DNA from 3 places in the Superficieibacter sp. BNK-5 genome. Region 2 is predicted to be linked to each of the others. Evidence: predicted binding sites of a transcription regulator. Region 2 holds the regulator's gene; each other region holds the start of a gene.
The links. Region 2 encodes PhoB, which activates phosphate uptake and scavenging genes when phosphate is short. Its sites were predicted from a motif close to CTGTCATAAAACTGNCNNAT; they were not measured.
Positions count from the first base shown of each region.

Region 1: the regulator PhoB is predicted to act here: its motif matches at 5,024-5,043, upstream of glpT (glycerol-3-phosphate transporter).
Region 3: the regulator PhoB is predicted to act here: its motif matches at 4,634-4,653, upstream of rpoH (RNA polymerase sigma factor RpoH).

Region 1 is NZ_CP179893.1:4,548,804-4,556,008, reverse strand. It holds gene ACMGGS_RS21800 (nicotinamide mononucleotide deamidase-related protein YfaY) at 1-809, shown strand, start outside; gene glpC (anaerobic glycerol-3-phosphate dehydrogenase subunit GlpC) at 833-2,026, opposite strand; gene glpB (glycerol-3-phosphate dehydrogenase subunit GlpB) at 2,023-3,282, opposite strand; gene glpA (anaerobic glycerol-3-phosphate dehydrogenase subunit A) at 3,272-4,900, opposite strand; gene glpT (glycerol-3-phosphate transporter) at 5,153-6,502, shown strand; gene ACMGGS_RS21775 (LysR family transcriptional regulator) at 6,532-7,205, opposite strand, start outside.
Region 2 is NZ_CP179893.1:2,603,768-2,610,972, forward strand. It holds gene mak (fructokinase) at 1-672, shown strand, start outside; gene sbcC (exonuclease subunit SbcC) at 917-4,060, opposite strand; gene sbcD (exonuclease subunit SbcD) at 4,057-5,259, opposite strand; gene phoB (phosphate response regulator transcription factor PhoB) at 5,436-6,125, shown strand; gene phoR (phosphate regulon sensor histidine kinase PhoR) at 6,147-7,205, shown strand, end outside.
Region 3 is NZ_CP179893.1:1,697,185-1,704,389, forward strand. It holds gene ACMGGS_RS08130 (lysoplasmalogenase) at 1-105, opposite strand, end outside; gene ACMGGS_RS08135 (DUF1145 family protein) at 266-538, opposite strand; gene rsmD (16S rRNA (guanine(966)-N(2))-methyltransferase) at 528-1,124, opposite strand; gene ftsY (signal recognition particle-docking protein FtsY) at 1,320-2,822, shown strand; gene ftsE (cell division ATP-binding protein FtsE) at 2,825-3,493, shown strand; gene ftsX (permease-like cell division protein FtsX) at 3,486-4,544, shown strand; gene rpoH (RNA polymerase sigma factor RpoH) at 4,815-5,669, shown strand; gene ACMGGS_RS08165 (4-aminobutyrate--2-oxoglutarate transaminase) at 5,845-7,110, shown strand.

The DNA of each region.
Region 1 (7,205 bases), 1.9 Mb from region 2:
ACCCCGTCGGCACCGCCTGTGGATTTGCCCTTGAGCTTAACCGCTGCCTGATTTTCTTCACCCCCGGCGTGCCGTCGGAATTTAAAGTGATGGTCGAGCAGCAGATCCTGCCGCGTTTACAGAAACGCTATGCCCACGTCGAACCACCGCTGTGCCTGCGCCTCACCACCTTTGGCCGTTCAGAAAGCGATTTAGCGCAAAGCCTCGATCCGCTGGTACTGCCACCGGGTGTGACTATGGGCTACCGTTCTTCGATGCCGATTATTGAGCTGAAGCTGACCGGTCCTGCCGCGCAGCGCGACGCGATGCTGGCCCTGTGGCCGGAGGTGAAGCGCGTCGCCGGGGAGAGTCTGATTTTTGAAGGTACCGACGGGTTGCCGACGGAGATCGCCCGCCAGCTTCAGGCGCGACAGCTCAGTCTGACCCTCAGCGAACAATTTACCGCCGGTCTGGTGGCGCTACAGCTTTCGCGCGCCGGAGCGCCGTTGCTGGCCTCGGAGGTGATCCCAGCCCAGGAAGAGACGCTGGCGCAGACCGCACGCTGGGTGAGGGAACGTCGCCGCAGCCACTTTGCCGGGCTGGCGCTGGCAGTGACCGGGCTGGAGTCCGATCACCTGAATTTTGCGCTTTCCACCCCGGATGGCACGTGGGCGCTACGCGTGAAGTTCAGTGCCACCCGTCATTCCCTCCAGGTCCGCCAGGAGGTCTCTGCGATGATGGCGCTAAATATGCTGCGCCGCTGGCTGGCGGGTAAACCGATTGCCAGCGAACACGGCTGGATTAACGTGGTGGAGTCGCTGGCGCTGTAGGCACTTCTGCTAACGTGGCGTTGTTACCCATCCAGCGCTTTCGCCAGTAACGTAATGGGATGTTCACAGCGTTTGCTGGTGGACATCTCGATTTGCCATTTGCAGGTTTCACAGTCCGTTACCACCAGATCCGCGCCGCTCTCTTCAATTTGCTGAAATAGCGGCGCGCCTATTGCCTGCGATGTTGGATAATTCTCCTTCTTGAAGCCGTAAGTGCCGGCAATGCCGCAGCACTGTGAATCCAGCACCGTTAATTCCAGCCCTGGGATCAGGCGCAGCAGTTCAAGCGTATACAGCGTCCAGCCCATTTTTTCCATATGACACGGCGTGTGATACACCACCTTCAGCGGCAGCGTTTTTAACGGCAGCCTTTGCCCCGCATCCAGTTTGCGCCATAGCCAGCGGGTAGCCAGCTCAATATGTTCGCGCAACCCGCTATTATCCACGTCCAGCACCTGCGGATACTCATCGCGCAGGGCGAAAGTGCAGGTGGAAGAGGTCGCGATAACCGGAATACCTTTCCCACTAATGGCTTCCCGTAACGACGCTACATTGCTGACCGCTTGTTTGCGCGCCTTATCGGTAAAACCGTTAGCGATTAACGGCACGCCGCAGCATTTTTCTTTACTCAGTAGTTGTACGCCGGTGCCCATCGCATTGAGCACGCGAATGAGATCTTTGCCCAACTGCGGATGGTTGTAATTCACAAAGCAACCGTGGAAGAAGGCGACCTGATCGTGGTACTGCGCCTGCTGTGCCGCCACGCTCCGGTACCAGCGGCGAAACGTGCCAAAGGAGTATTTTGGCAGCGTGCGGCGATGGTCAATTTTTAACGCGTGATCCAGCAGTTGACGCACCGGCTTCAGCGAGGTTGCGGCGTTAACCACCGGCGCAAACGGCGTGGACACGCTGCCCAGCAAATCAGTATGGCTCAGAATAATATTCCGTAACGAGGGGCGAGCGGTATCGTAGCGGGCGCGAGCCTGCTGGATAATATCGCCAATCTTCACGTCCGACGGGCAGGCCACCTCGCAGCGTTTGCAGTTGATGCAATATTTCAGCGCCTCGTCATACAGCGCGCCATCTTTCAGACGCAGCCGTTCGCCGTCCGGCCCGGCCTGTTTCGGGCCGGGATAGCGCGGGTTGACGCGGCTCACCGGGCAGGCAGTGGTACAAACCGTGCATTTTATGCAGCTTTCAAAACGCGTGTCGCTCATGACTGACCTCCGGCAAGCGCGATAATGCGCTGGGCGGCAAATAGCGCGGTAACGGCTGAGACGCCGCCGCCGCAACCCTGGGCAATCGGATCGAATCCGCCAAGTACCGCGCCGACCGCGAAAACATTGGTAAGGGTTTCACCCTCCACTTGCGGACGCAGGCGACTATCGACCTTCACGCCAAATTGTTGCCACGGTTGAGGGGCGAAAAAATCATGCGCGTACCAGTCGACGCGGGTGGCGGTTTGCCGGACCTCAAGCCCTAAAACAGGTTCACGAATGCCGTTGCGTTCGGCCACCAGGCCATTGCTGAAAAAGCTGCCGCTGGCAAGGACCACAAAACGTGGGCGCAGCGGAATATCCGCATGATGACGGGTCCAGACATCGCTCACCCTCCCTTCGCACAGCGTGACCCGCCTAACCTCGTCACCAGGCAGCCAGGTGCCGCCGGATTTGACGAACTGACGCTGTAGCTGACGATGCAGACGCAGGCCAGGGACCGACGGCGGCAATGTTGGCAATAAATGCAGCGAACAGGGGAGCCGTTGGTTTAACCACTCGCAAAGGCGATGATCTTCCAGGCCAAAGCAGGCGGGCATCAATAGCGCGTCGCAGCGCAGCGCCAGCGGCAGGAGGGCCTGATAAAGCTGCGGCCAGTGCGCTTCATCGTCCAGCACGCGGGCGATAGTGACGGCGCGAAATTCCGTGGGATTGTCGCGCAGCACATCCAGTTCGGGCAGGTCGATTTCGGCGACCTCCACCTCTGACCCGTATTCGCGCAGCGAGGCGGCTGCCAGATGGGGCTGGAAATCCATCATGCCGCTAATGCCTGTCACGCAAATTCGCCGGACAGGCAGCGGCGCAACAGGAACCTCTTGCGGGCTAAGCCAGGCGCTGCGCAGTGTGCCGAGCGGCGTCACGCGGGAGTGATTGCGGCTGAGATTTCCCTGCATTAACGCCCCGCATTCCGCCAGCAGGTGCTGCGTTTGTTGGGCCAGTGTAAGCACCGTTTCCACCCCCAGCAGCGAATATGGATGGTCGGGGGCCATCGTGCCGATCCTCTCCAGCCCCGTGCGAATGTCAGTCACTGGCGTGCCATCCGGCAGGACGCTTAACAGATCGAGCGATCCGGAGGAGAAGGCGAGGGCGCTTTGCCCCCGGCTGACAATCGCGCAGCGCAGACCTGCGTTCTGTAATCGCAGCCCGCACAACAGGCCCGCCAGACCGCCGCCGATAATCACCGCATCAAATCTCATGTTTTTGCTCCTTCTCAAGCCCGCACAGGCCCTGATAAACCCAGCGCGTGAATTCACTTTCGCGCAGCGCATCGCCCCACGCGACGGGCTGGACGCCTTTCCAGCGTTCGTTAAGAAAGTCGGAAAGCTGGCGCAATGACTGGGCTGACGTGGTGACGTTAAACCGCTGGAGCAGCCCCGCGGCGCGGCAGGCGCACAGTTCGCCCTGGCAGGTGCCCATGCCGACGCGGGTGCGACGGCGCAGATCGAGCAGGCTGTTGACCGCCAGATTTTCCACCGCATACTGGACTTCCCCGGCGGTCACAGCTTCACATTCGCACACCAGGCTGCGGTGCAGGCGGCCTTCGCCCAGCCAGGAAGGCGTGCGGTCGCCGTGACGGTACACCGCTGAGCCGCGCAGCGGTGCAGGAAGGGAGATCATGCGTTGCAGCGTGTGTTCCACCGGCCCCTGCGATCCGGGCAGCGGCGTGCTGGCGGTGGTGCAGGGCTGGTGATTTCCCAGCTTGCGGCACACGGCGTCGGTTGCCCATTCCGCCATCAGCCGGTAGGTCATCAGTTTGCCGCCGGTGATCGTAATAAAGCCTTCCATGCCGTCGCGGCTGGCGTGATCGAAGAGAACAATGCCCCGGCTGACGTTACGCCCGCTCGGATCGTCATCGCTGGCGACCAGCGGACGCACCCCGGCATAGGCGCGTAAAATACGGGTCTGCGCCATAATCGGCGACAGCTTTTCCCCCTCGCGCAGCAGAATATCCACTTCCTCTGCCGTCACCCGATTCTGGTCAATCTCAGCGTAATCAATATGCAGGGAGGTGGTGCCAATCAGCGAAATGGTATCGCCAGGAACCAGAATATCGGCGTCGGAGGGTTTGCGGCAGCGGTTGATCACGTGCTGATTAATACGATGATCGAGGATCAGCAGCGATCCTTTGGCCGGAAACATGCGAATGCTCAGGTCGGCATACTCCGCGATGCGCTGGCCCCAAATCCCTGCCGCGTTGACCACCACCGGGGCATGAAGCGTCTGCGCTTCGCCGGTCAGATGGTTAATGACATGCACGCCGCACACCGTTGCGCCGTTGCGCACCAGCCCGGTGACTTCGTGGGCGGTAAGAATGGTGGCACCGTGCTCGCGGGCATCCAGCATATTGGCGGCGGTCAGGCGGAAGGGATCGAGGGTGCCGTCCGGCACTCTGACTGCGCCTGTTAAGTGTGGGTTAACCGCGGGTTCAATCCGCCGGGCCAGGGCTGGGTCGATAATCTCCGCGCGAATGCCGGCAGTTGCGCAGGCGCTGACAAAGGTTGCCTGAAATGACAACTCATCCTCCGGCAGGGTAATAAACAGGCCATCGGTAGGTTCAACGCAGTGGCGGGCGATGCGTTTGAGGATCTGATTTTCACTGATGCATTCGCGCGCCGATTCGCCATCGGTCACCGCATAACGTGCCCCGCTGTGCAGCAATCCATGATTGCGCCCCGTGGCACCCGTCGCGATATCATGACGTTCCACAAGCGTAACCCGCAGCCCGCGCAGGGCGCAGTCGCGCGCGATACCGGCACCCGTGGCTCCGCCACCAATGACAATCACATCACTTTCCTGCGCTAACGGTGCCTTCATCGTGTTCCCCTTACTGTTCGTTTATTAACATTTAGCCATATAAAACGCAGGGAATGTTTGATTTCGAGCACATTCGCGCATTTTACGAAGATGAAATGTGACGCCATGCGCCTTTCTGAACATTTGTTATAAAAATGTAACAATCTGTGCTTTACTTCAGCGTGTGGTTTCCCATTTTTTAACTTGCTGAACACACCTGAAGCAGACCTTCTGCTTTTTACCTCTGAATATGACATGGCCACGGAGGCTATTATGCTGAGTATTTTTAAACCTGCTCCTCATCGGGCGCGCCTGCCGGAGGCGGAAATTGACCCGGCGTATCGTCGACTGCGCTGGCAAATTTTCCTGGGGATCTTCTTCGGTTATGCCGCCTATTATCTGGTGCGGAAAAACTTTGCCCTCGCTATGCCATATCTGGTCGAGCAGGGATTTTCACGCGGCGACCTGGGTTTTGCGCTGTCGGGGATTTCCATCGCTTACGGCTTCTCCAAATTTATTATGGGTTCGGTTTCTGACCGGTCGAACCCGCGGGTTTTCCTCCCGGCGGGCCTGATTCTGGCGGCGGTGATGCTGTTTATGGGCTTTGTGCCCTGGGCCACCTCCAGCATCGCCATCATGTTTGTGCTGCTGTTTATCTGCGGCTGGTTTCAGGGCATGGGCTGGCCGCCGTGCGGACGCACGATGGTTCACTGGTGGTCGCAAAAAGAGCGTGGCGGGATCGTCTCGGTCTGGAACTGCGCGCATAACGTCGGTGGCGGTATCCCTCCGCTGCTATTTCTGATGGGGATGGCGTGGTTTAACGACTGGAAAGCGGCGCTCTATATGCCGGCGTTTGCCGCGATTGTGGTGGCAGTGATTGCCTTTTCCCTGATGCGCGATACCCCGCAGTCATGCGGCTTGCCGCCTATTGAGGAATACAAAAACGACTATCCGGACGACTACAACGAAAAAGCGGAAGAGGAGCTGACCGCGAAGCAAATCTTTATGCAGTACGTGCTGCCCAACAAACTGTTGTGGTATATCGCGATTGCTAACGTATTTGTTTACCTGTTGCGCTACGGCATTCTCGACTGGTCACCGACCTATCTGAAAGAAGTGAAGCATTTTGCGCTGGATAAATCCTCCTGGGCATACTTCTTATATGAGTATGCCGGGATCCCCGGTACGCTGCTGTGCGGCTGGATGTCGGACAAAGTCTTCCGCGGCAATCGTGGTGCGACCGGCGTCTTCTTTATGACGCTGGTGACCATTGCCACCGTGGTCTACTGGCTTAACCCGCCGGGCAACACGACGGTCGATATGATCTGCATGATTACCATCGGCTTTTTGATTTACGGGCCGGTGATGTTGATTGGCCTGCACGCCCTGGAGCTGGCACCGAAAAAAGCAGCGGGTACGGCGGCGGGCTTTACCGGGCTGTTTGGTTATCTCGGCGGATCGGTAGCAGCCAGTGCGATTGTCGGTTATACCGTCGATTTCTTTGGCTGGGACGGCGGATTTATTGTGATGATTGGCGGCAGCGTGCTGGCCGTGCTCCTGCTGATTGTGGTGATGATCGGCGAGAAGCGTCATCATGCCGCGCTTGCGCAGAAGCGACGTTAAGCCTGGTCGGGCGGCGCAATGCCGCCCGACTACTTCACATTAATGGAATGTTGCAGGCAGGCATTGAGCAACGCGAGCGGGCTACCGCTGATGGGTTCTTCTTTACTGACCAGCGAAATAGTGCGGTAAAAGGTCGGCTCCAGCGGTACAGAGCAGAGATTATGCTCCACGCTTTCCAGCGTCAGCTCAGGTAACAGGGCGATTCCCAGACCCTGACGAATAAAACTGATGGCTGTTGCCGGATGATTAAATTCATATTTAATCCTGGGCGTGATGTTATGCTCTTTAAACAAACTCATAATACTTAATTCATAGCGCCCTTTGCTAATAATCAGCGGTTCGTTAAATAACGCCTCAAGAGAGACGCTGTTACGCTGCGCAAAAGGATGCTGTTCAGGCACTACCACGCAAAATTTATCGGTATAGACCGGGACAGAATACATGCCATTTATTGGAAAATGGACAAAGCCAGCATCGATATCTTCTTTTTGCAGCGAATCTATTATTTCCGCGCTGTTGGCTTCATAGGGAATAATTTTAATATGCGGATGGTGGGTTTCAAAATAGCGCACGATACGCGGCAAAATACAGGCGCAGACGCTGGGAAAGCAGCCAATGCGGATTTGCCGGGCGGGAGTATGTTTCTCCTGCTCGGCGATTTCGCGGATGGCGTTCACCTCATGCATGATAGCGCGTACCCGCG
Region 2 (7,205 bases):
TCGACGTGGCTGAACGGTCAGCCTTTTGATAAGGATCTGAACGCGCGGCTGAAACGCGAGGTAAGAATCGCCAACGATGCCAACTGTCTGGCTGCTTCTGAAGCCGTGGACGGGGCCGCTGCCGGGGCAGAAACGGTTTTTGCGGTGATTATCGGCACCGGTTGCGGGGCAGGCATTGCGTTGAACGGGCAGGCGTATAGCGGTGGCAATGGTACCGCAGGCGAGTGGGGGCATAATCCTCTGCCGTGGATGGATGAGGACGAACTGCGCTATCGTGCCGAAGTGCCCTGTTATTGCGGTAAGCAGGGCTGTATTGAAACCTTTATTTCCGGCAGCGGTTTTGCAACCGATTATCAGCGGTTAAGCGGTCGCTCCTTAAAAGGTGATGCAATCATGCGCCTGGTGGATGAGCAGGATCCGCTGGCGGAGCTGGCGCTCAGTCGGTATGAAGTGCGGCTGGCAAAATCGCTGAGTCACGTGATTAATATTCTCGATCCGGACGTGATTGTGCTGGGCGGCGGGATGAGTAATGTCGACAGGTTGTATAAAACGGTGCCGCAGCTTATTAAAAACTGGGTATTTGGCGGCGAGTGTGAAACGCCGATCCGCAAAGCAGTGCACGGCGATTCCAGCGGCGTACGTGGTGCCGCCTGGCTGTGGCCGCAGCGTTAATGACAGGTGGTGAGAACGGTTTTGCTCTGTACCCTGTTATGCCGGGTGGCGCTGCGCTTACCCGGCCTACAAAGGCAACAATATCAACCGTTTGCATTCATCGTAGGCCCGGGCCAGCGCCATACCCCGACCGTAGGCCCGCGCAAGCGCAGCGCCGCCGGGCATATAACGCCGCCGTGCCAGCGCCGTACCCCAACCCTGTTTTACTCTGTTTCGCTTGCCCACCCGCGCGAATGACGCATCGTCATTCCCCGACGGCGAATACTCTGTCGAGCTTGCTATACCCCAACCCGTTCACTTTTTTCACCTTAATCTGCACCGGGATGCGCTCCTTCATCGCCTCGACGTGACTGATGACCCCAATGGTTTTGCCGGTGGCGTTCAGCGCATCCAGCGCGTCCAGCGCGGCATCCAGCGTTTCGCTGTCCAGGGTGCCGAACCCTTCGTCGAGGAAGAGGGAATCAATGCGCGTTTTATGACTTACCAGGTCAGAGAGCGCCAGCGCCAGCGCGAGGCTGACGAGGAAGCTTTCACCGCCGGACAGAGTACGCGTGTCGCGTACCGCATCTGCCTGCCAGGTATCAACCACCTCCAGTTCCAGCGCATCGCTAACCTTCCGTTTGAGCAAATACCGGCCGTGCAGACGGTTAAGCTGTTTATTCGCCAGCCAGACGAGATTGTCGAGCGTCAGGCCCTGAGCGAATTTACGGAATTTATCGCCGTCACGGGAACCAATCAGACCGTTAAGCAGGCTCCAGTCGGCGAGTTCTCGCGCGGCTTGCTCAATATGCTGCATCAGCGTCTGCTGGTGCTGGCGGTTATCCGCATCCTGTTTTAACTGCTGGCGGATCTCGCCTTGCCGTAAGCCGATGTCGCGAAGCCGCTGATTCAACTGCTCCAGGGTGAGCCGGATTTGCTCCCCATTCTGCTCCGGCGAGAGTTCTTCGGGCATGTGCTGCTGATGCGCCTGTCGCTGGTTTTGCGCCTGTACCGCCAGCGTCTGACACTGCTGAAGCTGGCTTTCCAGCGTTTGTTTCAGGGACTCCAGCTGGTGACGGGCTGGTTCATCCAGTAGCGCGGCCAGAAATGCCTGGCGATCGGCGAACTGGCTGGCGCTAAGCGCGGCATCAAATTGCGCCTGCGCCTGGTGTAAACGCGATTTTTCCAGCGTTTCCTGTTGCTGCAGGGTTTGCCACTGGCTCTCCAGCTTCACGCAGTCGTCATGCGTGCTGCGCCAGTCCTCCAGCGACTCTGGCCCTGAAGCAAGCGTTGCCCCGGTTTGCGGCAACGTTTCCAGTAGCGGAATAAGCTGCGCCAGCGCCTCCTGAAGGGAGGTCAATTCCGTCTGGCGGGTTTGCCACGTCCGGGCTTCTTCTTCCCGCGCCGCCAGCCAGGCGGATTCATCGCCTTCAGCAGGCCAGCTCAGCGACAGCGCTTGCAGCGCCGTTTCCAGCGTCGTCCGCTGGGCAGTGATGTGTTGGGCGAACCCGGCGATTTGCTGGCTCAGCTCAGCAATCTGAATCTCCAGACGTTGACGCTGACTCAACTGATGGAGCTGCTCTTCATAGCGATCCTGCTCCTGCTGCCACGGCGTGATGTCGTCCTGCGGTTGCAGGGCTATTTGCAGCGTGGCGCTAAGCGTCTGCCATTCCTGGGTAAGTGCTTGCTCCTCCTGAGTGAGCGTCTGGATCTCGCTTTCGTCGCGTTGCTGCTGGCGTTGCAGCGCATCTGTCTGGCCGCGAAGTTTGCCACCTTCATCGGCCAGCGATCTGACCTCTTTTTCCAGCGCATCACGGCGGGCCTGATTCACACTGGGTTCGAGCGTGCGATACTGCTCGACGGCAGGATGGGTCGTGGAGCCGCAGAGCGGGCAAGGGTGGCCGGATTGCAGCAGCGCGCGTTGGCTCTCCAGATCCTTAATGCGCGCTTCAAGCTGGCAAAGGGTCTGCACATCCACAAGCTGCTGATTTTTTTCTTTATAACGCTGGCGCAGATTGACAATTTTTTCATTTAACGCGGCGTATTCCGTCCGGGATGCCTGAACGGTGCCGTGTAGCTTTTGCAGGTTCTGATGGACAGCGGACAGACGCATATGTAATGCGTTTAGTCGCTGGCGCAGCGGGCGCTGTTGTGTATGACGCGCCTGCGCCTCGCTGACTTCTGGCGGCGTAAGGCTGAGCGTCACGGCGGGCAGCGCAGCCAGTTCACGCTGATGGCCGGCTAATTGCTGCTGGTGTTGTCGTAGCTGAGCATTGTCGCGCGTTTGCTGGGTAAAGGCGTGCCGCCAGCCTGTCAGTTCGCTGCTCCACAAACGCCAGCGATCGTGCTCCTGAAGCCAGTCAGTCAGATGTTTATGCGTCGTTTGCAGCGACGCCTGCTGATGTTCCGCGCTGGCCCGCAGTTGAGCGCGCCGGGTTAATGCGCTCTGTAAGCGAGCATTCACTTCCTGCGTCTGCCGCTGCGTTTGCTCCGCGGCGCTGGTCTGCTCTTGGCAGCGGCTCCACAGAGGACGCAATTGTTCTGCGGGCTGGGCCAGCGTTAATGCGGTCAGTTGCGGTTGCGCCTGAGCCAGCGCCTGTTGCGCTGCGGCGAGGGCCGTTTGTGAACGCTGATGCTCCTCATCCAGTTCATGCTGGCGAGTCAACCAGTTAAGATGATGTTGCGTCTGCATTTGCAGGCCTGACTGCTGACGTTCCTCGTCAGTAAGCGCCTGCAAACCTTGCTCCAGCGTCTGCTGCTGTTCCGCGCTGAGCAGGGCCACGCCGGTGGCCTGCGCCTGCAGCGTTTCCAGTGCGGTACGGGTAGTTTTATGCTTTTCAAATACCATCGCTGAGATGTGACCGTAAATCTCGGTGCCGGTCAGTTCTTCCAGCAACTCCGCACGCTCGCCGGGTTTGGCATTCAAAAAGGCCGCGAACTGACCCTGAGAAAGCAGCATTGAGCGGGTAAAACGCTCGTAATCCAGCCCGGTCAATGTGGCGGTCAGTTCCAGCTTATCTTTCACTTTATCGGCAAGGATTTTGCCATCGGCACAACGCGCCAGCTCTACCCTCGGAGCCTGCAAATTACCATCTGGCTGATTGCGCGCGCGGTTCTGGCTCCAGAAAGCGCGATAGGCTTCGCCTTTAACCTCAAATTCGACCTCGGCCAGACAGTCGGCGGTGTCGCGGGTCATAAGATCATTTTGCGATTGCGACAGCGTGCTAAGGCGCGGCGTCTGGTGATACAGCGCCAGGCAGATCGCATCCAGCAGCGTCGTTTTACCTGCCCCCGTCGCGCCGGTGATGGCGAACAGGCCGTTGCTGGCAAACGGTTCTGCAGCGAAGTCAATTTTCCACTCGCCTTTCAGTGAGTTCAGGTTTTTCAGGCGCAGACTGACAATTTTCATGCTTCATCCTCCCCGGACAGGGTTTCCAGCGTTTGACCGAAAAGGGTAAACAGCCGCTTTTGCTGTGCCTCATCGAGATCTTCCTGCGTCAGTCGGCGCTCAAACACGTCTTCAACACTCAATTCGCTGAGCGTTTCGCGCAATTCACCTTCCAGAATACGCTGGCGGTGCTCGCGGCTGCGTCTGACTAAAAGCACCTCAACCGGTAAACCCTCGGTCAGGGCCTGAATACGTCGCTGAATATCATGCAGGTATTCCCCGCTGGTGATTTCGATATCCAGCCAGACCTTCGGCGTCGCGGGCGCATCACGCCACTGTATAAGCTGCTCGCTGATACTGGCAAAATCGCCTTTGATCACAGCCAGCGGCTGCATGACGGGAACCTCAAGCGGTGTCACTTCAGCGAGTTTGCCCTCCGCAAAGGTGACCAGGTTGACGCTTTTATTTTTTCCCGTCTCATCAAAGCTCAGTGAAATGGGCGAACCGCAGTAGCGAATGTGCTCGCTGCCGTTAATTTTTTGCGCGCGGTGGATGTGGCCCAACGCGAGGTAATCGACGGGCGGAAAATTTTGCGCCGGGAAGGCGTCCAGCGTGCCGATATAAATGTCGCGCACGGCATCGCTTTTGCTGGCTCCGACGGTCGTCAGGTGTCCGCTGGCGATAATCGGTAATGGCTGCTCACCCCGCAGCTCGCAGGCGTCCTGATACTGCTGCTGATAATAATCTGTGATGGCCGTCAGCAGACGTTGCTGCTTCTGGCTGCCGGATTGACCTGCCTGGCTAATCACCATGTCGCGCGGACGCAAAAACGGCACCGGGCAAAACACCGCGCCCGGCGTGCCGTCGCGCTTTAACAGAAGGTGCGGTTTATCGCCTGCGCTGGCAATGACGGTCGTTTTGAGAAACGCCAGAATGTCGCGGGATTCGTTAAGCGTGGCCACCGAATCATGGTTTCCCGCCAGCACCACCAGATGACAGCCGGTCTGCTGTAAATCGACCACGAAGCGATAATATAACTCGCGGGCATAGCTCGGCGGCGACCCGGTATCAAAAATATCGCCTGCCACAATAATGACATCAACCTGCTGCGTTTGAGCGGTCTCCAGCAGCCAGTCAAGAAAAGCGCTATGCTCAGCGGCACGGCTTTTACTGTAGAAATTCTGGCCGAGATGCCAGTCTGAGGTATGAATGATGCGCATGTCGGTTCCGTGGCAAAAAAGCGTATAGCGGATTATACCCCCTGAAGCAGGTGGGGCGAAGCCGACTGTCACATCGCGTTTACGCAATCGTCACATGGTCATCTTTTTCATAAATCTGTCATAAATCTGACGCATAATGACGTCGCTATCCATAATGATGATAAACAGGGTAAAAAATGGCGAGACGTATTCTGGTCGTAGAAGATGAAGCTCCAATTCGTGAGATGGTTTGCTTTGTTCTCGAGCAAAATGGCTTTCAGCCTGTAGAAGCGGAAGATTATGACAGCGCGGTAAATCAGCTCAATGAACCCTGGCCAGACCTGATCCTGCTGGACTGGATGCTTCCCGGTGGTTCCGGCATTCAGTTTATTAAACATATCAAGCGTGAAGCACTGACGCGCGAAATCCCGGTGGTGATGCTCACCGCACGCGGTGAAGAAGAAGATCGCGTTCGCGGACTGGAAACCGGGGCGGATGATTACATCACCAAGCCGTTCTCGCCAAAAGAGCTGGTGGCGCGTATCAAAGCGGTGATGCGCCGTATTTCCCCGATGGCCGTTGACGAGGTCATTGAAATGCAGGGATTGAGTCTCGATCCCTCCTCGCACCGGGTTATGACGGGTGAAAGCCCGCTCGACATGGGGCCGACTGAATTTAAGCTCCTGCATTTCTTTATGACCCATCCCGAACGTGTTTACAGCCGTGAACAACTGTTGAATCATGTCTGGGGAACAAACGTGTATGTTGAAGACAGAACGGTGGATGTCCATATCCGCCGCTTGCGCAAAGCGCTGGAGCAGAGCGGGCACGATCGCATGGTTCAAACCGTTCGCGGCACGGGTTATCGTTTTTCGACCCGTTTCTGATATCTGACAGGAGTGTGACGCGTGCTGGAACGTCTGTCATGGAAAACGCTGGTTTTTGAACTGATTATCTGTTGTCTGCCTGCGCTGATACTGGGGGCATTTTTCGGCTATCTGCCGTGGTTTTTGCTGGCGGCGGTGACCGGGCTTCTGGTCTGGCATTTCCTGAATTTGCTGCGTCTTTCCTGGTGGCTGTGGGTCGATCGCAGCATGACGCCGCCGCCGGGGCGCGGTAGCTGGGAACCTCTGCTTTACGGGCTGCATCAGATGCAGCTACGCAATAAAAAGCGTCGGCGTGAGCTGGGCAACCTGATCAAGCGTTTTCGCAGCGGCGCAGAATCGCTGCCGGATGCGGTAGTGCTGACGACCGAAGAAGGCACGATTTTCTGGTGTAACGGCCTGGCGCAACAGGTACTGGGGCTGCGCTGGCCGGACGATAACGGACAAAATATTCTTAACCTGCTGCGTTATCCCGAATTTACGCTCTATCTGAAGCATCGCGATTTTAGTCGGCCATTAAATCTGGTCCTCAATAATGGCCGTCATCTTGAATTTCGCGTGATGCCATACAGTGAAAACCAGCGGCTGATGGTGGCGCGCGATACCACGCAAATGCACCAGCTTGAAGGCGCAAGACGCAATTTCTTTGCCAACGTCAGTCATGAGCTGCGCACGCCGTTGACCGTATTACAGGGTTATCTGGAGATGATGCAGGAGCAAACGCTGGAGGGAGCACCGCGTGATAAAGCGCTGCATACCATGCGCGAGCAGACGCAGCGCATGGAATCACTGGTGAAACAATTATTAACCCTCTCGAGAATCGAAGCGGCACCTGCGCTGGCCCTCAATGAAAAGATTGATGTGCCGATGATGCTGCGTGTGATCGAGCGCGAGGCGCAAACCCTCAGCCACGATCGCCATACGCTACGCTTTACCGTGGATGATTCGTTGAAAGTGCTGGGCAATGAAGAACAATTGCGTAGCGCTATCTCTAATCTGGTGTACAACGCGGTGAATCATACGCCTGCCGGAACCACCATTTCGGTCAACTGGCAGCGCGATCCGCATGGCGCGCTGTTTGCG
Region 3 (7,205 bases), 910 kb from region 2:
TAGCGTAACCGGCTTAAATACCCAGCGTTGCCAGACGGGTCCACGATAAGAAGCATCGACATACAGCCAGGCAGAAAAACAGACAGCGATAAATGACCAGAGCATCATAATTCCTTGAATTCGTTATACTCGTCGTCTTTCAGGTTGCAGAAACCTTTCCGCAACGCAAAGTCCACAGAGTATGTCACTACGCAGGCTTTACGCCCACAGCCCTGTTAATCAGTGTAGTGTCTGGCGCAGGGAGATGACAACGCCAGATCCCGGCTCATTTTTTTGTCGCTTTCAGCTTTTTCTGCCAGGCGACCAGTTCAAAAACGCCAAACAAGAAAATGCGCACCTTTTGGCCGGTAGTTAATGGCGGCCCCTCTTTCGGCTGGGTCGCTTTGAGGAGCGCCAGTTGCAGACCGTGCATCAGGACCATAAACACCATCGCCACATTGATGAAAATGTTGGCCGGAAATTTGAACGGATGCACCACATTCAGCAGCAAAAATGCCCAGACGCAGAGCATGAGCAAACGACCAAGATTAATCAGCATGTTGTTCTCCTTGCGCATCGCGCTGATACAGACGGTAAGCCACCTGGCCCGCCACTTTTTCACGGTATAATTGCCAGCTGGCCGGGACCGGCGGCATGCCGTTCTCCACTTCACTCTCTACATAGATAAGCGCGTTATCCGCCAGCCAGCCGTGACTTTCCAGCAGGTTTAATGTCTCTTCCAGCAGCCCTTTTCGAAAAGGGGGATCGACAAACACGATATCGTAAGGCGTCCCTGGCCGGTTAAGGAACGCGAGCGTATTACCCGTCTCAACCCGTCCGTGAGTCGCTTTAAGTGTTGCAAGATTTTTCTGTAGCTGCTGGGCGACGCTGCGTTCCATTTCAAGCAGCGTGGCCTGAGCCGCATAGCGTGACAGCGCTTCCAGCCCCAGAGCGCCGCTTCCGGCGAAGCAGTCGAGACAGCGGGCATCGACTATTGACGGGGCCAGCCAGTTAAATAATGTCTCTCTGACCCGATCCGTGGTGGGGCGCAGGCCGGGACTGTCCGGAACCGGTAATTTACGGCCACGCCATTGCCCGCCGATAATGCGGATCTGGCCGCTGCCTGCGTGATTAGGTTTCTTCATCTGATGCTGCTCTGGTCACTATTTCGGCCTGCTATTCTAACGATGCGACGCTTGAGGTGAAACCTTATTCCGCAAGCGGTGATGCGAGTTAAGTTAAGTGATAGACTAGGTTACGAATTTCATCCTGATTTTCAGCGCCCGGCGGTATGGTTCCGGGGCTGAGCTTTGAATTAACAGCGGGGAGTGTGGTCGCAAATGGCGAAAGAGAAAAAACGTGGCTTTTTTTCCTGGCTGGGCTTTGGTCAAAAAGATGACGAGCAAACGGCACAGGCGGAGCAAAAGCCCGATGAACAACTGCCCGTTGCTGATGAGGCCGCGCCAGAAGCAGAGCCGCGCAGCGAAGCAGAAACCGACGCGTTTGCTGCTGAAGTCGTTGAGGTAACGGAGCAGGTCGCGGAAAGCACCACACCGGAAGAGGTTGCGGAGCCTGAGCCGGTTGTCGAACCTGAAGCGATCGTTGAGGTTGAACCGGTTGTCGAGCCTGAAGTGGTCATTGAGGTTGAGCCGGTTGTCGAGCCTGAACCGATCGTGGAACCCGAACCGGTTGCCGTCGTCGAACATGAAGAACTACCGCTGGCGGAAGAACTGACGCCTGCCACGGTTGAACCCGAAGAGTGGGTTAGTGAAGAAGAACCGTCAGCGCCGGAAGACGCCCCGATTAGCGACGAAGAGCTGGATGCGCTGGCCGCCGAAGCGGCGGAAGAAGCCGTGATCGTGGTGCCGGTTGAGGAAGATGCGGCGCAGGAAGAGGTGGTTCAGGAGCAGGAGAAACCGACCAAAGAAGGTTTCTTCGCGCGTCTCAAACGCAGCCTGCTGAAAACCAAAGAAAATCTCGGTTCCGGATTTATCAGTCTTTTCCGCGGCAAGAAAATCGATGATGATCTGTTTGAAGAGCTGGAAGAACAGTTGCTGATTGCCGATGTGGGCGTCGAAACCACCCGCAAAATCATCGCTAATCTGACCGAAGGCGCGAGCCGCAAGCAGCTACGCGACGCCGAAGCGCTGTATGGCCTGTTAAAAGATGAAATGGGTGAAATCCTCGCAAAAGTGGACGAACCGCTTAATATTGAAGGCAAAACCCCGTTTGTCATTTTGATGGTTGGCGTCAACGGCGTGGGTAAAACCACCACCATCGGCAAACTGGCACGCCAGTTTGAGCAGCAGGGCAAATCGGTGATGCTGGCCGCGGGCGATACCTTCCGTGCCGCCGCGGTTGAGCAGCTTCAGGTGTGGGGTCAGCGCAATAATATTCCGGTAGTCGCGCAGCATACCGGTGCCGATTCCGCCTCGGTGATTTTCGATGCGATTCAGGCGGCGAAAGCGCGCCATATTGACGTACTGATTGCCGATACCGCCGGGCGTTTGCAGAACAAAGCGCACCTGATGGAAGAGTTAAAGAAAATTGTCCGCGTGATGAAAAAGCTGGATGTCGACGCGCCGCATGAAGTCATGCTGACGCTGGACGCCAGCACCGGGCAAAATGCGGTAAGCCAGGCCAAACTGTTCCATGAGGCGGTGGGGCTGACCGGGATCACATTGACCAAACTGGACGGCACGGCCAAAGGCGGGGTGATCTTCTCCGTCGCCGATCAGTTCGAAATTCCGATCCGTTACATCGGTGTCGGCGAACGTATAGAGGACTTGCGTCCGTTTAATGCGGGCGATTTTATTGAGGCACTTTTTGCCCGAGAGGATTAACAATGATTCGCTTTGAACACGTCAGCAAAGCCTATCTCGGCGGGAGACAAGCGTTGCAGGGGGTGACTTTTCACCTGCAACAAGGCGAGATGGCCTTCCTGACCGGGCATTCCGGCGCAGGGAAAAGTACGCTGCTTAAGCTGATCTGTGGCATCGAGCGGCCCAGCGCCGGGAAAATTTACTTCAGCGGTCACGACATCAGTCGGCTTAAAAACCGCGAAGTGCCGTTTTTACGCCGGCAAATCGGGATGATCTTCCAGGATCACCACTTGCTGATGGATCGCACGGTATTCGATAACGTGGCTATTCCGCTGATCATCGCGGGAGCCAGCGGCGATGATATTCGTCGTCGCGTTTCAGCGGCGCTGGATAAAGTCGGACTGCTTGATAAGGCAAAAAACTTTCCTATTCAGCTCTCCGGTGGTGAACAGCAGCGCGTGGGTATCGCCCGTGCGGTGGTGAATAAACCCGCCGTGTTGCTGGCGGATGAACCGACCGGTAACCTGGATGACGCGCTGTCTGAAGGCATTTTACGCCTGTTTGAAGAGTTTAACCGCGTTGGGGTCACGGTACTGATGGCGACGCACGATATCGGGCTGATTTCGCGTCGAACGTATCCGATGCTGACCCTCAGCGACGGTCATTTGCATGGAGGCCATCACGGTGAATAAACGCGACGCTGTGAATCATATCAGGCAGTTTGGTAATCGATTCGACCGCTTTCGTAAGCCGAAGGGCGCGTCCGGCGACGGTAACCGCGGTGCGCCAAAGCGCAGTAAACCTGCGCCAAAAGCTGCCTCCCGCAAGACTAACGTCTTTAACGAGCAGGTGCGTTATGCCTGGCACGGCGCGGTCCAGGATCTTAAAAGCAAGCCGTTTGCGACCTTCCTCACCGTGATGGTGATCGCCATTTCCCTGACGCTGCCGAGCGTCTGCTATATGGTGTACAAGAACGTCAGCGAAGCGGCGGCGCAGTATTATCCTTCTCCGCAAATCACTGTCTATCTGGACAAAGCGCTGGATGACGATGCCGCAGCCCGCGTGGTGGGGCAGCTTCAGGCAGAGCAGGGCGTCGATAAAGTCAACTACCTGTCGCGTGACGAAGCGCTGGGCGAGTTCCGTAACTGGTCAGGCTTTGGCGGCGCGCTGGACATGCTGGAGGAGAACCCGCTTCCTGCCGTGGCGGTAGTGATCCCTAAACTGGATTTCCAGAGCACCGACTCGCTTAATACCCTGCGCGACCGCGTCAGCCGCGTGCAGGGCGTGGATGAAGTGCGGATGGACGACAGCTGGTTTGCGCGTCTGGCCTCGCTCACCGGGCTGGTGGGTCGGGTATCGGCGATGATCGGCGTACTGATGATCGCCGCGGTGTTCCTGGTCATCGGTAACAGCGTGCGCCTGAGCATCTTTGCCCGCCGTGACAGCATTAACGTGCAAAAGCTGATCGGTGCGACGGACGGTTTCATTCTGCGCCCGTTCCTCTACGGTGGGGCGGTGCTGGGTTTCTCCGGCGCGCTACTGTCGTTGATCCTCTCAGAGATTTTAGTCATGCGCTTATCTTCAGCGGTGACCGAAGTGGCGAAAGTGTTCGGCACCCAGTTTTCGCTCAGCGGCCTCTCTTTTGATGAGTGCCTGCTGCTGCTGCTGGTGTGTTCGATGATTGGCTGGGTGGCCGCCTGGCTGGCCACGGTGCAACATTTACGTCACTTTACGCCTGACTAATGATTTTCTGATATACTCTTCCCCTGCAATGCAATATTCCCTGTGCAGGGGAAGCGTAGTCAACCATCCCCGTCTTCCCTTGCCTGACTCTTTCAATGATTTGTCACATTTTGTGCGTAATCTATTCACACAGTTGCATTGAACTTGTGGATAAAATCACGGTCTGATAAAAGAGTGGATGATATTCTCGTTGCTCATACGCACTGGCACGTTTGTTGCTGTACCCCAGAACAAGCCGCTGCCGGTAAGCTGTAAATTGAGAGGATTTGAATGACCAAAGAAATGCAAACTTTAGCTTTAGCCCCTGTTGGTAACCTGGAATCATACATCCGGGCTGCGAACGCATGGCCGATGTTGACGGCCGATGAAGAGCGGGCGCTCGCTGAAAAGCTGCATTACCAGGGCGATCTGGAAGCAGCTAAGACGCTGATCCTGTCACACCTGCGCTTTGTTGTTCATATTGCTCGTAACTACTCGGGCTATGGTCTGCCGCAGGCTGATCTGATTCAGGAAGGTAACATCGGCCTGATGAAAGCCGTGCGCCGTTTTAACCCTGAAGTAGGCGTGCGCCTGGTCTCCTTTGCCGTGCACTGGATCAAAGCTGAAATTCACGAATATGTGCTGCGTAACTGGCGTATCGTGAAGGTCGCCACCACTAAAGCACAGCGTAAACTGTTCTTTAACCTGCGTAAAAACAAGCAGCGTCTGGGCTGGTTTAACCAGGATGAAGTGGAAATCGTGGCGCGTGAGCTGGGCGTTACCAGTAAAGACGTGCGTGAGATGGAATCGCGGATGGCGGCGCAGGACATGACCTTTGATATGTCTTCCGACGATGAGTCCGATAGTCAGCCAATGGCACCGGTGCTCTACCTCCAGGACAAAACGTCTAACTTTGCCGACGGCATTGAAGACGACAACTGGGAAGAGCAGGCGGCGAACAAGCTGACCGATGCGATGCAGGGCCTCGACGAGCGTAGCCAGGCCATCATTCGCGCCCGCTGGCTGGACGACGATAACAAGTCCACGCTACAGGAACTGGCCGATCGTTACGGTGTCTCTGCGGAACGTGTGCGTCAGCTCGAAAAGAACGCGATGAAGAAACTGCGCGCCGCTATCGAAGCGTAATTCGCGTCATACCCCGATAACCCCTGGACACGTCCGGGGGTTTTTGTTTTCTGCCTCCCTACCATAATCCTTTCCTCTGTCTGACTCCTTACATTCACTGGCGTTAATTCACGCTATGGCAAACAATTAGCTGTGCGCTCTATTGGTTTCGGACTTCTTGTGGCAGGGGGTTATCGTGAGTAATGAATCACTCAATCAGCGGCGTTTACAGGCAACACCGCGCGGCATCGGCGTCATGTGTGGCTTCTATGCCGAACGGGCGGAAAACGCGACGCTGTGGGACAGTGAAGGACATGAAGTTATTGATTTTGCAGCCGGTATCGCCGTGCTGAATACCGGACATCGCCATCCGGACGTGGTGGCCGCCATTGAAAAACAGCTTCAGGCGTTCACCCATACCGCCTATCAAATCGTTCCTTACGAAAGCTATATTTCGCTGGCTGAGCGCATTAACGCCCGGGTGCCGATCGATGGCGTGGCGAAAACCGCGTTCTTCACCACCGGCGCTGAGGCGGTAGAAAATGCGGTAAAAATAGCGCGCGCTTATACCCGCCGTCCGGGCATTATTGCTTTTGGTGGCGGCTTCCACGGCCGTACCTCTATGACTCTTGCGCTGACCGGCAAAGTTGCGCCCTACAAAATTGGCTTCGGCCCGTTCCCTGGCTCCGTCTTCCATGCGCTTTACCCGAACGAACTGCACGGCGTCAGCACGGCGGATGCGCTGAAAAGTCTCGAACGTATTTTCAAAGCCGATATCGGGCCGGATCAAGTGGCCGCTATTATTCTGGAGCCGGTGCAGGGTGAAGGCGGATTTAACATCGCGCCGCCGGACTTTATTCAGGCGTTGCGTGAATTGTGTGACACCCACGGGATTTTGCTGATTGCCGACGAGGTTCAGAGCGGCTTTGCCCGTACCGGCAAACTGTTTGCGATGGAACATTACGCGCAAAAAGCGGATCTTATCACCATGGCGAAAAGTCTGGCGGGCGGCATGCCGCTCTCTGCCGTGGCCGGGCGCGCTGACGTGATGGATGCGCCAGCGCCGGGCGGCCTGGGCGGAACGTATGCGGGGAATCCGCTGGCGATTGCCGCCGCGCATGCGGTACTGGATGTGATTGACGGAGAACAGTTGTGCGCCCGCGCCCGTGAACTGGGGGCGCATCTGGTGGAAGTGCTTAATAACGCCCGCTCAGAGTGCGCATTCATTGCCGATGTTCGTGCGCAAGGCTCAATGGTCGCGGTTGAATTTAACGATCCGCAGACCGGCCAACCTTCGCCAGAGTTTACCCGACAGGTGCTGGAAACCGCGCTGGGCGAAGGACTGCTGCTGCTGAGTTGTGGCGTCTACGGCAATGTCATCCGTTTTCTCTACCCGCTGACGATCCCGGAAGCGCAGTTCCGCAAGGCGCTGGATATTATTTATCGCGCGTTGACGCGCTAAATCTGCCATTTTTCCCCGGTAGCGCTGCGCTTGCCGGGGATCCCCTTCTGCCGCTTCTTATTACTGCGACAAATTAGCTATTCCAAAATCATAAA